Regions from separate parts of the Mesorhizobium sp. B4-1-1 genome, predicted to be linked through region 1. Evidence: riboswitches for the same ligand, from Rfam matches in the RefSeq annotation. Region 1 holds a riboswitch; the other holds the start of a gene.
What was found. Region 1 has a riboswitch for thiamine pyrophosphate ahead of thiB (thiamine ABC transporter substrate binding subunit). Riboswitches for the same ligand answer to the same signal wherever they lie in the genome.
Positions count from the first base shown of each region.

Region 2: linked by a shared signal. The riboswitch ahead of FJW10_RS13900 (YkoF family thiamine/hydroxymethylpyrimidine-binding protein) and the one ahead of thiB (thiamine ABC transporter substrate binding subunit) in region 1 are both predicted to bind thiamine pyrophosphate.

Region 1 is NZ_VFTH01000017.1:96,267-100,697, reverse strand. Features, by position in the region: gene thiP (thiamine/thiamine pyrophosphate ABC transporter permease) at 1-415, opposite strand, end outside; gene thiB (thiamine ABC transporter substrate binding subunit) at 640-1,650, opposite strand; TPP riboswitch at 1,693-1,798, opposite strand; gene FJW10_RS22355 (thiamine diphosphokinase) at 1,936-2,580, shown strand; gene FJW10_RS22350 (ABC-F family ATP-binding cassette domain-containing protein) at 2,591-4,405, shown strand.
Region 2 is NZ_VFTH01000008.1:147,959-152,389, reverse strand. Features, by position in the region: gene FJW10_RS13915 (ABC transporter substrate-binding protein) at 1-463, opposite strand, end outside; gene FJW10_RS13910 (ABC transporter ATP-binding protein) at 460-1,233, opposite strand; gene FJW10_RS13905 (ABC transporter permease) at 1,230-1,997, opposite strand; gene FJW10_RS13900 (YkoF family thiamine/hydroxymethylpyrimidine-binding protein) at 2,146-2,754, opposite strand; TPP riboswitch at 2,745-2,857, opposite strand; gene FJW10_RS13895 (hypothetical protein) at 3,151-3,348, shown strand; gene FJW10_RS13890 (hypothetical protein) at 3,501-3,710, shown strand; gene FJW10_RS13885 (porin) at 3,717-4,217, opposite strand; gene FJW10_RS13880 (porin) at 4,237-4,431, opposite strand, start outside.

The sequences.
Region 1 (4,431 bases):
CGGAGAGGCCGTAGATCCCCGGCCAATCCCCGCCGCCAAGCCTGGCGAAAGCGCCGGCAAAGTACCCGGCGCGACCATAGAGCGCCAATATGCCGAGCGCGGCGACGATCGCCGGCAAGGCCAGCGGCACGGTGAACAATTGCAGGATCAAGCGACGCCCGGGAAAGGTCGGATGTCTCGACAAAGCGCGCGCGACCAGCAGCGCCGGCGCGACCGACAGCAGCGTCGACAGCAGCGCCTGCCACAGCGTGAAGCGGGCGACGCGCGAGAGATAACTGTCGAAGGCGGCGGCAGCGCCGGAGAGATCCTGCGCGCCCTCGAGGACGAGGCCGGCGAAGGCGCCGCCAATGAGCACGGCGATCGCCGCCAGCGCGACGACGCCGGCGGTGATGCGGGAGTCACGCGCCGAGTGCACGCTGCGCCATTTGAGTTCGAGCTAACGAGCGCCGGGTCGCTTCGCGCCCCGCTCTGGCCTGCCGGCCATCTCCCCCTCTAGGGGGGAGATTAGCAGCTTCGACGCCCCGCTTAGTCCTGCAGCGTTGGAGATTGGCGAAAGTTGGCGTGACAGCCAATCTCCCCCCTTGAGGGGGAGATGTCGGGCAAGACAGAGAGGAGGGCCTTGGCGCAAGCATCGCAGCCCTACTTGCTCATCACCGCCAGCCACTCATCCACCCACGCCTTGCGGTTGGCAGCCACTTCCTGCGGGCTGAACAGCAAGGTCTTGGTCGGCTTGACCAGCTTGTCGAAGGCCGGGTTGAGCGGCTTGTCGGTCTTGCCGGCGGGGAACATCCAGTTGGTCTCCGGAATGACGTCCTGGAATTTCGGTCCGGTCATGAAGGCGATGAACTTCTGCGCCAGCGGGTTCTTCGCGCCGGTGGTGGTGATGCCGGCAACCTCGATCTGCAGGTACTCGCCCTCTTCGAAGGAGGCTGCCTGGTAGCGCTCGGTGTTCTCGGCCACCATGTGATAGGCCGGCGAGGTGGTGTAGGAGAGCACCATCGGCGCCTCGCCCTTGGTGAACAGGCCATAGGCCTCGCTCCAGCCCGGCGTCACCGTCAGCACCTTCGGCTTGAGCTTGGCCCAGGCCTCCGGCGCCTTGTCGCCATACACGGACTTCACCCACAAAAGCAGGCCGAGGCCGGGCGTCGAGGTGCGCGGATCCTGGATGACGATCTTGTCCGTGCCGGCGCCCTCGACCAGGTCCTTGAGGCTTTTCGGCGGTGTCTTCAGCTTTTCGGTATCGTAGACGACAGCGAAATAGCCGTAATCGAACGGCACGAACGTGTCGTCCTTCCAGCCGCCAGGCACATTGATGCCGGCGACTTCCCCATGCGGCGCAAACAGGCCGCTCGCCTTGGCATCCGCCGTCAGGTTGGTGTCGAGGCCGAGCACGATATCGGCCTTGATGCCGGCGCCTTCGAGCTTGACGCGGTTGAGCAGGGCGACGCCGTCCGCAACCGAGACGAATTCGAGATCGCAGCCGCATTCGGCCTCGAACTCCTTCTTGACGGCCGGGCCGGGACCCCAGTCGGCGGTGAAGCTCTCATAGGTATAGACGGTGAGCTTGTCCTTTGCCTCTGCAGGCGCGACGCCCGCCAGAAGCGAGACAAGACCGGTTGCGAGAATGAGATTGGACAGCATTGCGCGCATCGGCGCCTCCTTCGTTCGCGTTAAAGGAATTGAGGCGTCGGATCGTCCGAAACGTCTAATCCCTCCGCCGGTACAAACCGGATCAGGTTCAGCGGGTTGGCTTGATCGCCTCTCAGCCGGATCACGTCCGGCACCCCGTTAGAGCGTTTCGACAGATAGGCCCCGCCGAAGCGGCGCGCAAGCGGAAGTTTGCCGGGCAGCTAATGTTCGCGGCAACAGGCGCGCAAGCGAAGCGCGGGCCGTCCGGCTTCCGTTTCGCTTGGAGGGCTGGTAAGGGCCACGGCCATGGGCACATTCACCATCCTGCTTGGCGGCGAGCTTGTCCGCACACCTCGGCTCGAACGCCAGATCGAAGGTTCGCGCGTCATCGCCGCCGATGCCGGCATCGGCCATGCCCGCATGCTTGGACTGGTGCCGGAGCTGTGGGTCGGCGATTTCGACTCGGTGCCTGCCAATCTGTCGGATGATCTCGCCACCGTTCCGCGAAAAATCTTCCCGGCCGAGAAGGACATGACCGATGGCGAACTCGCCATAGCGGAAGCGCTCCAGCGCGGCGCCACCAGCCTGGTGCTGGCCGGCGCCTTCGGCGGCAAGCGCGCCGATCATGCCTTCCTGCATCTGGCGCTGGCCGTGCGGCTGGCCGAGGCTGGCACCACCGTGCTGCTGACCAGCGGCGCGCAGGAAGGCGTTCCCATCCTGCCTGGCAAGGCCAGCTTCGACTATGACGACGGCACCTTGTTTTCGGTGCTCGGCTTCTCCGAGCTCGCCGGCCTGACGGTGACCGGCGCGAAATGGCCGCTCGACCGCGTCGAGGTGGCGTTCGGCTCCTCGCTCACTATATCAAACGAGGTCAAAGGGCAGTTCGGCATCGCGCTGGAGCGCGGCCGGGCGCTGCTTCTGGCCCACCCCTATCCTCTTCCAGAAAGCTGACATTCCAGACATGGCGCCGCCACTCCTCAATCTCGACGGCATTAAACTGACCTTCGGCGGCACCCCGCTGCTCGACGGCGCGGCGCTCAGCGCATCCGCAGGCGAGAAGATCGCGCTGGTCGGCCGCAACGGCTCCGGCAAGTCGACGCTGCTCAAGATCGCCGCCGGCATGATCGAGCCGCAGGACGGCGAGGTGTTTCGCCAGCCTTCGGCGACCGTCCGCTATCTGCCGCAGATGCCTGACATGGACGGCTTCGCCGACGTGCGCGCCTATGTCGAGGCCGGCCTCGGCCCGGCCGACGATCCGCATCGCGCCACCTATCTGATGGAGCATCTCGGCCTGACCGGCGAGGAGCGTCCGAACGATCTTTCCGGTGGCGAGGCGCGCCGCGCCGCGCTTGCCCGCGTCATGGCGCCGGAGCCCGATATCCTCCTGCTCGACGAGCCGACCAACCATCTCGACCTGTCGGTCATCGAATGGCTGGAAGAGGAACTCGCCCGCACCTCGTCGGCGGTGATCCTGATCTCGCACGACCGCCGCTTTCTCGAGCGCGTCACGCGCGCCACCGTCTGGCTCGACCGCGGCCAGACGCGACGACTGGACAAGGGCTTTGCCCATTTCGAGGAATGGCGCGACCAGGTGCTGGAAGAGGAAGAGCGCGAGCAGCACAAGCTCGGCCGCCAGATCGTGCGCGAGGAGCACTGGCTGCGCTATGGCGTGACCGCCCGGCGAAAGCGCAACATGCGCCGCCTCGGCGAGTTGCAGGCCATGCGCCAGCGCCACCGCGGCCATCGAGGCGCCGAGGGCATTGCCACCATGGTGGCCAGCGACGCCGCCGAATCCGGCAAGCTGGTGATCGAGGCCAAGGGCATCGACAAGAGCTTCGGCGAGCTCACCGTGGTCAAGGGTTTCTCGACCCGCATCCAGCGTGGCGACCGCGTCGGCCTGGTTGGCCCGAACGGCGCCGGCAAGACGACATTGTTGAAGATGCTGACCGGCGAGCTGGCGCCGGATGCCGGCACCGTGCGGCTCGGCGTCAATCTGGAGATCGCGACGCTCGACCAAAAGCGCGAGGCCGTCGACCCGCAGGAGACGCTGGCGCATTACCTCACCGACGGGCGCGGTGAGAACCTTGTTGTCAATGGCGAGCAGCGCCATGTCGTCTCCTACATGAAGGATTTCCTGTTCAAGCCGGAGCAGGCGCGCACGCCGGTGCGCGAGCTTTCCGGCGGCGAGCGCGCGCGCCTGCTTCTGGCCCGCGTGCTGGCGCGGCCGGCGAACCTCCTGGTGCTCGATGAGCCGACCAACGATCTCGACATGGAGACGCTCGAACTGCTGCAGGAACTGGTCGCCGGTTTTGCCGGAACCGTGATCCTGGTCAGCCACGACCGCGACTTCCTCGACCGCACCGTCACCAGCGTGATCGCGCCGGAGGGCAACGGCCGCTGGATCGAATATGCCGGCGGCTATTCCGACATGCTGGCGCAGCGCGGCGGCTCGAAGCTGGAAGACCGCAAGGCGAGGCCGAAGGCCGAGGCGAGCGAGCCTGGATCGAAGGCCGAACAGGCAGCATCCAAAGGCCCCGCCAAAAAGCTCTCGTTCAAGCAGAAATTCGCGCTGGACTCGCTGCCCAAGAAGATCGAGGCGGTGACGGCCTCAATCTCGCGGCTGGAGAACAACATCGCCGACCCGTCCTTCTACGAGCGCGACCCGGCCTCGTTCCAGAAGACCATTGCCGCGTTGGACAAGGAGCGCACGACGTTGGCGGCACTCGAGGAAGAGTGGCTGGAACTGGAGATGCTGCGCGAAGAGATGGAGGGGTAGGCTTGCCCGCACCTTTCTATGCGCTT
Region 2 (4,431 bases), on a different contig from region 1:
GGCGGATGATGGTCCGCAGCAGCGCGTTTTCCCAGGCGCTGCCGAAGCCGCCATAGGTCAGGCCGTCGAGATTTTTCGGGCTCTTGATCGCCGCGCGGTCGGCGTTGAAGACGACGCGGGCGGTCTCCGACTGGACGACGGCGTAGACGGCCTTCAGGTCGGCGCCAGCACTCTTTTGGGTGAACAGGCCGAGCGAACCTGAAATGCCGAAATCGGCGACACGGTTGGCGACCAGCGTGCCCGAGCCGGTATCGCCATAGGGCAGGATTTCCACGTCAAGGCCGGCGTCCCGGTAAAAGCCTTTGTCGCGAGCGACGAACAGGCCGATGTGGTTGGTGTTGACGGTCCAGTCGAGCGCGACCGTGATCTTTTGCGGGGTGGCGGCACGGGCGTGCGTGACGGCCCCGGCAAGAGGCAGGCCGGCGGCCAGAAACAGCGCCTGGCGGCGGGTCAGATCGGTCATTTCAATTCTCCATCGGATGGTCGGAAATTCGGATCGGGCTGGCCAAGCAGCGTGTCGAGGATGCCGGCCTCGATCGCCGCGGCCTCGCGGGCAAGCGCCGCGCTCTCGGTGCGCGGACGCGGCAGCGGCACAGCCACCTCGCGCACCACGCGCGCGGGCCGCGCCGAAAGCACATAGATACGGTCGGACAGAAGCACTGCTTCGCGCACGTCATGGGTTATGAGCAGCGCCGTCCAGCGATGGTTTCGCCACATCGTCTCCAGCCAGCGCTGCATGGCCGCGCGGGTGAGCGCATCGAGCGCGCCGAACGGCTCGTCAAGCAAGAGCATGTCGCGCTGCTGCACCACGGTGCGCAGGAGCGCGGCGCGCTGGCGCATGCCGCCGGACAGTTCGGCCGGCCAGGCGCGCTCGAAGCCGGCAAGGCCGAATTCGGCGAACAACGGCGCCACGCGCTCGCGCGCCGCGCGCCGCTTCATGCCCTGCACTTCGAGCCCCAGCGCCGCATTGTCGATAACGCGCCGCCACGGCATCAGCGCGTCGCGCTGCGGCATGAAGGCGAAGCGGGCGCCATCGAGCGGCGCGCCGTCGAAGCGCATCTCGCCCTCGCCCCGGATCGCGCCGGTGAGCAGTTGGAACAATGTCGACTTGCCGGCGCCGGAAGGACCGAGGATCGAGACGAACTCGCCCGCGCCGACATGGAGGGAGACGCCGGCCAGCACCTCGAGCGCGCCGAAGTTCTTTCGCACGTCGCGGAGCTCGAGCCGGGTCATGGCCGGCCTGCGGCGGAAGGATCGGATTTGCCGTCCGCGCGTTCCCAGGGCATGGCGAGACGCTGGACGAGCACGGCAAGGCCGAACAGCGCCAGCGTCAGCGCCGAGCTGACCGCGACGGCGGCAAGCACCAGGTCGGGGCGGAAATTGTTCTTGGCGCTGAGCATGTAGATGCCGAGCCCCTTCGCGGCGCCCGCATATTCGGCGAAGATGGCGCCCACCACGGCATAAGTGATGGAGATGCGCAGTCCGGCGAAGAAATAGGGCAGCGCCGACGGCAGCCGCGCCAGCCAAAAGATGCGCCAGCGCCCTGCTCCCATGGCGGCGAGCATCTGGCTGATCTCCTTGGCCGTGGCGGCATAGCCTTCGACCAGCGCCACCATCATCGGGAAGAAGGTGACCAGCGCCACGAGCAGGATTTTTGGCAGCAGCCCGAAGCCGAACCAAAGCACCACCAGCGGCGCGATCGCCACCAGCGGCAAGGTCTGGCTGGCGATCAGCAGCGGGAACAGCGCCCGGCGCAACGGGGCCAGGAAGTCGACCAACGCCGAGAGGATGAAGGCGGCAACGAGCGAGCAGGCAAAGCCCGCCAGCGTCGCGCGGATCGTGGGCAGCGTGTTGTCGGCAAGTGCCGAGCGGTTCTCCCAAGCCTGCGCCAGCACGCGCGAGGGCGCGGGGAGCACGGTGGATGCGATGCCGCCGAGGCGGACGTAGAGCTCCCAGGCGATGAGGAGAAGAGCCAAAGCGATGGCGGCGGGGAAGATCCTGGCGAAGACAGAAGCAAGGGCTGATCTCCCCCGCAAGGGGGGAGATTGGACGGCATCCCGGCTTTCGCCAATCTCGGAAGGCTCTTCTTGCGGCGTAGAACCGAACAAAACAGCCACGACATCTACCTCGGCAGCGCTACGCGGCTCAAACCGCGGTCGGACTGTTCGCCGAAATCGTTATGTCGAGCGTCACGTGGCCCGCGCCGGGGCCGAAGCGGCAGAAGGCTTCCGCGAGCGTGGCGAACACCGCGCCGGCGTCGCCGCGCAGCCTGGTGCAGAAATTCTTTGAGCGGTCGAAGACGCCGGAGTTTTTCAGGAAGTCGATGCAACCATAGATCTCGTCCATGTGGTCGCCGGTGCCCATCACATAGAGCGAGAATTGCGCCGCCACCGGCTGGTCGGTCGAGGGCGTCGCCTCGACGGCGCGGAGCGCGGCACGCTTGCGCTCCTCGAGCGGAATCGCCGGGCCGCCTATCTCGTCCGAGCGGCAGATCGGATCGTCCGGCTCGCCGGGACAGCCGCGCGAGACCGCCGCCGACAGCACGCAGTGCTTGCCGCTCTTCGCCGCCGCGACGAACAGGTCGCGCATGGCGGGAAATAGCACTTCGGGCGGCCCGACCAGCAGCGTCGAGATATCGTCGGTCTCGATCCTCAGCCTGTCGCGGTAAGGGTCGAGCGCGCCCAACGCGCCAAGGATGACGCCGACGAAATCGTCAGCCATGGGATAAAGGGAAATCTGTGCGCCGGAAAACATGGCCCGCCTCGCTCCGCTGGTATTATCCAGATCAGCTTTAGGGTCCGGAGGCTTGCCGCCGCCATCTCAGCCCCGACCGTACGGAGCACCCCTGTGGATCGCCGCGTTAAAGCACTGTTCGAGCGAATGGGAAAGCGGTTTTTTGCGAGGCCAATCGAACCAGGGGCCCCATCTCCCTTAGGGAGATGCCGGGTTATAAGATTTTTCGCAGATTTCTTATAACCGCGGTATCGTAACCGCAGTGTCGTTCAAATTGTACGAATCCGGCTTGATTGTTTTTCGTACATAAAGTACGATATTTCCCTTCCTTTGAGGGGACTTGCTTGAATACCGCGAACCATGGCGCTTTCGCCAACCTCTCCCGCCCTTTGTTCTCGCCACTGCCGTTTGCCGAGCGTGAACGCCTCGCCGGCGCTTGGCGCATGGCCAGCCAGGACATCGCTGGTGCATGGCCGCGCCTATGTCGAGGCCTGCGCCGCCTGGCTCTCGGAGACGGTGGCGCGGTATCTGCGCAATCTCAGGCTGATCAGCGAATGCGAAAGCGCGATGATCGCGGCAGGCGTGCGGTTTGCCCGGTCGAGCGATGCGTGGTGAGGCAGGCAGCTCCCCCTACAACCCTTGGGCCGCCCGTCGAAAAATGCATCGTTTCATACAATTGGAAATTGGTGGACGCGGCTGAGCGGCGGGTGGTTAAATTCGTCTCAGGCGAAGGAGGGTAAAGCCGCGTACCAGGGAGGAATTCGTTGATGGACCAGCGTATCGACATCGGCATACAGCCCGACGACCAGCCTTACGAAGTCACGTCATTCGCCAGAAAGCATGGCCTGACGATCCCCGTCGCGGACGCGGTGCTTTTCGCCAAGGGACCGTCGCCGTCGCGGACCGCCTGCGATACGGCGGCGCTGGCCCTCATTTGCGCGGTCGCGCAATACGCCGGAAAGCAAGGGAGACGGTAGCCTCCCCTACCAGCTGAACTGCAGCCCCACATTGCCGCCGACCTGGCTGCCGGCGAAGGCAATGCCGAGCGTGCTGGTCAGCCGGCCGCCATGGTCGAAGCCCTCGCTCAGCACCGCGGCGCCCGTGATGCCGAAGGCATTGGCATAGCCGGCATTGCCCCAGTTGACGCGCACGCCGAAATGCTCGCCCTGGACGAGATCGGGCGCTGCGAGCGCGGCCGAGATCGAGGCGTTCTCAAAGGCGCGCGTGATGCGGTTGTCGATGTCATCGACGTGGGCCGCGAGCGCCGTCTTACCGACCTCGGTCATCTCGCCGCCGTTGCCGTCGTCGACCTGCTTCTTGGTCACGCCAGTCTGGGCGTTGATGCAGGTGTCCGTGCCCGGGCTATAGTAGTAATTGGCCCCATAGGCGGAGCAGATCTTGACATATGCGACCGCCGCCTGGGATGGCGCCGCAAGGAGCGTTGCCGCGCCGAGGATCGCCGGCGCAAGAAGATATCTGAACATTGATTGCCCCCGGTCGCGCTTACCAGGTGAACTGCAGGCCGGCATTGCCGCCGACCGTCTTGCCGGAGAAGGCGACGCCCGCGGCGCCGGCCAGCCGACCGTTGCCGCCAGGCATTAAGCCCTCGCCAAGAACCGCTGCGCCGGTGACACCCATGGCATTGGACTGACCGGCATTGCCCCAGTTGACGCGCACGCCGAAATGCTCGCCCTGCAC